Defluviitalea raffinosedens: one gene and its partner. The protein of the gene in region 2 interacts with the protein of the main gene of each other region in a pairwise test. Links are inferred from orthologs where the notes say so. Each region holds a gene or a part of one and is shown on either strand. Other genes may lie near its edges.

The links.
Region 1: the proteins of JOD07_RS00500 (region 2) and ileS interact in binary tests that used the Escherichia coli proteins (3 or more experiments, as listed by UniProt). The link is inferred for Defluviitalea raffinosedens from one-to-one orthologs.

The regions. Positions count from the first base shown.
Region 1 is NZ_JAFBEP010000001.1:300,015-303,979, forward strand. What follows is about bases 179-3,810. They hold ileS (isoleucine--tRNA ligase), read right to left. Parts: upstream 3,496-3,810; coding sequence 379-3,495; downstream 179-378. In the rest of the region: JOD07_RS01495 (hypothetical protein), read right to left, coding at 1-147; JOD07_RS01505 (hypothetical protein), read left to right, coding at 3,923-3,965. UniProt on the Escherichia coli protein: Catalyzes the attachment of isoleucine to tRNA(Ile). As IleRS can inadvertently accommodate and process structurally similar amino acids such as valine, to avoid such errors it has two additional distinct tRNA(Ile)-dependent editing activities.
Region 2 is NZ_JAFBEP010000001.1:107,153-110,283, forward strand. The notes cover bases 83-2,880. They hold JOD07_RS00500 (sugar ABC transporter substrate-binding protein), read right to left. Parts: upstream 2,090-2,880; coding sequence 1,076-2,089; downstream 83-1,075. Other genes in these bases: JOD07_RS00495 (sugar ABC transporter ATP-binding protein), read right to left, coding at 83-1,003; JOD07_RS00505 (response regulator transcription factor), read right to left, coding at 2,334-2,880. In the rest of the region: more of JOD07_RS00495, read right to left, coding at 1-82; more of JOD07_RS00505, read right to left, coding at 2,881-3,011; JOD07_RS00510 (sensor histidine kinase), read right to left, coding at 3,046-3,131. UniProt on the Escherichia coli protein: Part of the ABC transporter complex RbsABC involved in ribose import. Binds ribose. Also serves as the primary chemoreceptor for chemotaxis.

The DNA of each region.
Region 1 (3,965 bases), 190 kb from region 2 along the record:
TCCTAAGTCTTTAAGTCTTTCTTCAGCATAAACAGTTTTTGCATTTAAAAAGCCTGGCAGACTTCCCAAAATCACCGCTAATGCCAATATAAGGGGAGCCATTCTTTTAATTAGCTTTTTCACTGTTTTCCCTCCTTTTTTTCTCATTTGCTTTCCTCCCTTGAAATGAATTTTTATATTTCTTTCATTTAAAATATCATAAAAAATTCTCTAAAAACGATCTATTGCATGAAACATGATTTTTTTGACATGAAATACAATACCCGCAGGTGTGCATCCTGCCCGGAAGACTTTTTATTGTATAGGAAATTTGGTGGAATTTCCTATACAATAAAAACAGGCTGCTCAGTAAATCTTTTACTGAGCAGCCTGCTAAACTTACGCTCTTTTCACGGTGAATTGAACTGCTTCTCCATTGATATTCCAGTCTTTGGAATAGCCGTCCATGGTTCCTTCTGATATGTTTTCTGCCAAAACTTCTCCGGCGATTTCTTCTTTATTTCTTTCGATAATCTTAGCCAGCTTTTCATTGCCATGATATGTTACAAGAATATAGTCCTGTACTTCGAAGTCAGCTTCTTTTCTCATGGTCTGGATCTTGCTGATGATTTCTCTTACAAATCCTTCTTCAATCAGTTCTTCTGAAAGATTGGTATCTAATACTACAGTCACATCTTTCTCACTTTCTGCCACAAAACCTTCTTTATGCTCTGTGGAGATTAAAAGGTCTTCTTCAAGGAGTTCCACTTTTTCTCCATCAAAATCAAAGGTTAATGGATTGCCGCTTTTTAGCTCATTCATGGCTTTGTTGCCATCGATTGCTGTTAGAGCTTCGCGGATTTTTCCTACCAGTTTTCCGTATTTAGGCCCTACAGTCTTTAACTGAGGCTTGAAGGAATAGGTTGTAAAATCAGCCACATCATCGGTAAAGATAACTTCTTTCACATTTAACTCATCGGCAATGATGTCTTTGTATTCGCCTGGAAGTTCTTTAGCTACTTTAACATACATTTTTCCTAAAGGCTGTCTGTTTTTAATATTGGCAGTATTTCTGCATGCACGGCCCTGAACAACGACTTTTAGAACTGTGTCCATGTTTTCTTCTAATTCTTTGTTAATGAATGTTTCATTAACTTCTGGGAACAGGCACAGGTGCACACTTTCAGGAGCGTTCTTATCCACATTTCTTACAAGATTTTGGTAAATTTCTTCTGCCATAAATGGTGTAAATGGCGCTGTAAGCTTCGTTAAAGTGGTTAAAACAGTATAAAGAGTCATATAGGCATTGATTTTATCCTGAGGCATATCTTTATACCAGAAACGTTCTCTACTTCTTCTTACATACCAATTACTTAAATCATCTACAAAGTCCTGCAGAGCTCTTGCAGATTCTATGATTCTGTAATTGTCTAAGTTTTTATCAACAGTTGCAATTAAAGAATGCAGTCTGGATAAAATCCATTTGTCCATGATGGATAATTGGTCGTAATCCAATGTATAATCCATTGGATTGAATCCGTCAATGTTCGCATACAGTACATAGAATGCATAAGTATTCCAGAAAGTTCCCATGTATTTTCTTTGAGCTTCACTGACGGCTTCTCCGTAGAATCTGCTTGGAAGCCATGGTGCACTGTTGGTGTAGAAATACCATCTTACTGCATCCGCCCCTTGTTTGTCCAGAACAGACCATGGATCCACTACATTTCCTTTATGCTTGCTCATCTTAAGTCCATCTTTGTCCTGAACCAATCCGAGCACAATTACGTTCTGGTATGCCGGTTCATCAAATAAAAGAGTGGAAATAGCAAGGAGTGTATAGAACCAACCTCTTGTTTGGTCCACTGCTTCACTGATAAAGTTTGCAGGGAAATTTTGCTCGAATTTTTCCTTGTTTTCAAACGGATAATGCCATTGTGCAAAAGGCATGGAACCAGAATCGTACCAGCAGTCAATAACTTCCGGAACCCTCTTCATGCTGCCGCCGCACTTGGGGCAATTAAGATATACATTGTCAATATAAGGCTTATGAAGTTCTATATCTTCTGGTACATCTTTTCCCATTTCGCGGAGTTCTGCAATGCTGCCTATGGCATGGCGATATCCGCAACCACATTCCCAGATTGGCAGAGGAGTTCCCCAGTATCTTTCACGGCTAAGACCCCAGTCTATGACATTTTCAAGGAAGTTTCCAAAACGGCCGTCACGGATATTTTCAGGAAGCCAGTTAATTTTTTTGTTATTTTTAAGCAATTTGTCTCTAACTGCTGTCATCTTAATGAACCAGGTATCTCTTGCGTAATATAAAAGTGGTGTATCACATCTCCAACAGAAAGGATAGGAGTGCTCATAATCCTGAGCTTTGTAAAGAAGGTTTCTGCTGTCTAAATTCTTTATAATCTCTGGATCAGCGTCTTTTACAAACATTCCTTTCCAGGGGGTTACAGCATCTACAAAATTACCTTGCTCATTAACCAATTGCACAAAAGGAAGATCATAAGTTCTTCCGACTCTGGCATCGTCTTCCCCGAAAGCAGGAGCTGTATGAACGATACCAGTACCATCTGTTAAGGTTACATAATCATCTGCTACAACATACCATGCTTTTTTATCTACCTTAGCAAAATCAAAAATTGGTGTATATTCTGTTCCGACTAAATCTTTTCCAACCATTCTGTCTAAAACTTCGTATGCTTCGTTTAATACGGTTTCTGCCAAAGCTTCTGCTAAAATATAAACTTCATCAGCACATTTTGCTTTTACATAGGTTTCATCAGGATTTACAACCAATGCCACATTGGACGGCAGAGTCCATGGGGTTGTTGTCCAAGCCATTAAGTAAACTTGGTTTTCGCCTTTTACAGGGAATTTTACAAAAACAGAAGCTTCTTTAACATCCTTATAGCCTTGTGCGACTTCATGGCTGGATAAGGATGTACCACATCTTGGGCAATAAGGTACTATTTTATGGCCTTTGTATAAAAGTCCTTGATCCCAAATTTTCTTTAAAGACCACCAAACCGATTCAATATAATTATTATGATAGGTTACATATGGGTTTTCCATATCTACCCAATAACCTACACGATCGCTCATTCTTTCCCATTCACTTTGATACTTCCAAACGCTTTCCTTACACTTTTTGATAAAAGGTTCTACGCCATATTCTTCAATCTGAGGCTTACCGCTGATGCCAAGGGTTTTTTCTACTTCCAGCTCAACAGGAAGTCCATGAGTATCCCAGCCTGCTTTTCTAAGAACATTATATCCTTTCATTGACTTGTATCTTGGGATAATATCCTTAATTACCCTTGTTAAAATATGCCCTATATGAGGCTTTCCATTGGCTGTAGGAGGTCCATCATAAAATGTAAAAGTCGGTCCCCCTTCTCTCAGGGACATGCTTTTTTCAAAGATATTGTTTTCTTTCCAGAATTTTAATACCTGTTTTTCTCGTTCCACAAAATTCAGGTCTGTCGAAACTTTGTTATACACAGTATACCCTCCATTCCTTTCCATTATAAAAAGCCTCTCATCCCTTAACAGGACGAAAGGCTACTTTCGCTATACCACCTGATATTACATCGTTCTATACATACTATAATATGCTTTCCTGTTAACGGGGGAATCCCGTCAGAGCCTACTGCAAGTTCGGTCTGCCACTCCAAGGGGATTTTCCGTATTTTCTTCATCTTGGGCTTCCACCATCCCCAATTCGCTGTGGACTCCAAAAATACGTACTTGTCCTTTTCCTCGTGTTTATACAAATATCCCAATCTATAATTCAATTTATTATTATAGGAAAGTCTTTATGATTTGTAAAGGGGGTTTTTTATATTTATTGTCATTATTTTAACTTTTTATTCATATTTTATAGTTATAGATTTTACATTGCCTTGACGGATTAGAAAGGAGGATGGATATGGAGATTTTATACTTCATTATCGTTACATTGTTTTCTGCCT
Region 2 (3,131 bases):
CCAGACCAATCCCATTGTTCATCGCATCTAACGGACAATTTATTTTAACTTCCTTCCCTTCAATCATAATGGTACCTGAATCATATTTATCTATCCCAAAGATTGCTCTGGCTAATTCTGTTCTTCCCGCTCCTACAAGGCCGGAAATGCCTAAAATCTCCCCTTTACGAAGGGAAAAACTGATATTATTTAAAACGCCTTTTCTATTAAGATTTCTGACCTCAAGAACAATCTCTCCTATTTCATGGTCTGATTTTACATATAAATCTTTTAATTCACGGCCTACCATCATGGTAATAAGCTCATCTCTTGAGGTTTCTTTCGTTATTTTGGTGCCGATATACTGCCCATCTCTCATGACAGTAATTCTATCAGTAATTCTAAAGAGTTCTTCCATTCTGTGAGAGATATAAATAATCGAAATGCCTTTTTTCTTTAACTCCTCAATGGTTTTAAACAACATTTCTACTTCTTTTTTAGAAAGGGATGCTGTCGGTTCATCCATCACAAGAATATTTGCCCCCACAGAAAGTGCTTTTACAATTTCTATCATTTGCTGCTTTGCTACACTTAAAGTGCCAACAATCTCTGTAGGCTCAATACTTAATCCTAGAGAATCCATTAAATTACGAGCTTTTTTATTCATCTCAGAGAAGTTTACAAATCCTAACCCTTTTTTAATCTCTTCTCTTCCTAAAAAGATATTTTCTGCTACAGTCATATTAGGCGCCAGACACAACTCCTGATGAATAATGCTGATTCCATTGGCGTGAGCACTGTGAACACCTGTTATTTCTACTTTTCTTCCCTTTATATAAATATCTCCTTCATCTGCCTGATAGATGCCGCCTAAAATTTTCATCAACGTGGACTTCCCAGCTCCATTTTCTCCAAGCAATGCATGAACTTCACCCTGTTTCAATTCTAATTTGGCATCTTTTAGTGCATATACTCCCGGAAATCGTTTATGAATATTTCTCATGCTTAAAATGACTTCGTCCATTTCACCCCTCCTCTTAGAAATGCTTGTGGACTTACCCACAGTAAATCCACAAGCATTTTTCATACATCCTGATTAGAAACCGTTATTTCCATCTGTATCTACATTTTCCTTCGTTAATAGTTTTACAGGCACCTTAATTTCGTGGTCTACCGTTTCTCCATTGAGGTGTTTGTATGCTGCTTCTACTGCTATCCTTCCTATTTCTGAAGGATATTGTGCAGCTGTTGCAGTCAATTTTCCTTCTTTAACCATCTTCTTTCCATCTTCTGAGCCGTCTACTCCATAGATTGCTTTTACATCATCTAATTTTCCAGCCGCTTCTAAAGCTGCAATGGCTCCCAAGGCCGTTGGATCATTCAACGCCATAACCACTGTAATGTCCGGATTTGCCTGAATGATGTTTTCCATGACAGGCATTGCTTGTTCTAATTGTCCCTCCGAAGATTGTTGTGCTACAATTTTAAGTCCCGGATATTGCTTAATCGTTTCAATAAAGCTGTCTGTTCTCTCTATAGCAGATTTTGCTGTTGGATGCTCCAGAATAACCACATTACCTTCTGTAATCCCTAAGGTTTCTGTTAAGTGTTTAGCAGCCAATACTCCTGCTTCCCAGTTATTCGATGCTACTGTTGTGACTACCAAATCATCATCAAATACGGGGGCATCCACTACGAATACAGGCACACCTGCCTTATTGGCTGCTTCTAATGCTGGCTTAATTCCTTTCCAGTCAACAGGGTTTAAGAAGATTCCATCAACACCTTGTGCAATCAAATCTTCTACTCCTGCTATTTGTTTGTTAAGATCTAACTGTGGGTCAAGGGTGATTAATTTATCTCCGTTGGCTTCAATAGCTTGTTTTAATCCTTCGTTTAAAGTTACAAAGAATGGATTGTTTAAGGTCATAAATGTTGCACCAAATCTTCTTTGCTTGTTTTCATCTTTTGACGCTTTGGATGCCTCAATTTCAGCAGATGTAGATTCAGGCTCACTGACTGTCGACTTTTGATTGCTTGTACCACACCCTGCAAACAAGGAAAATGCCATGGTAAGCACCATTAGAATTGGGAAAACTCTCTTTTTCATCAAAACCCCTCCTAAAAGTTAAAATTGAATTTTATATGTGCAAATTATACAGCTAAATGCAAAATACATCATGTGTATTATGTCATTTAATTATAATTACATTTGTCATCATCTAAATTACATTTGTGTATTTTCACAATATCTGTTTGTCTGCTTTCTAAAATATGTACAAGTTTCTTACAGCATTTTTGATTTAATATAAAATAAAACCCTTAAATATATGAACTATATTTAAGGGTCCTGTTCAATCACTATCTATGTTATTTCCCATGGTAATTCCACTCTGCACTGCCAAAATAGCAATTTGAGTCCTGTCTCTTAAATTTAATTTACTTAATATATTGCTGATATAATTTCTCACTGTTCCTTCGCTGAAATTAAGCTCTTTTGTAATCTCCTTATTTGAAAGCCCCATCCCAATAAGTTTCATAATTTTAAGTTCGTTTTTATTTAAAGACGAAAGTGCATCATTTTGGATTTTACTTGTATAATCCGCTTCAGCCATTTGAGAAAAAAACTTGCATACTTTAGTAGCCACTGAAGGATTAATTAATGAGCCGCCATTCATTACAATCCGAATGGATTCAACCAATTCATTTAATGATATCCCTTTTAAGAGATATCCACTGGCCCCATTTTTTAGTGCATCAAAAACATATTCATCATCATCAAAAGTAGTCAATATAATGATTTTAATGTCTGGATTCATTTTCTTAATAACCTTGGTTGCCTCTACTCCATCCATCTCTGGCATCCTTATATCCATTAATATGACATCCGGCTTCTTATCCTTTGCCAGCTCCACTGCTTCCTTGCCGGTTGCTGCCAGACCTACAATTTTCATATCTTCTTTATTGGAAATCACAAATTCCAGACTTTGACGAATCAATTCCTGATCTTCTGCTATCATCACTTTGATCATACACTTTCCCCCATTATTCCAACTGAACTTCCAACTATACAGCTCTATTCCTGACAGGAATATCCACTATAACCTGAAAGCCCTTGCCTTCCTCACTTCTAAACCTTGCATTGCCTTGAA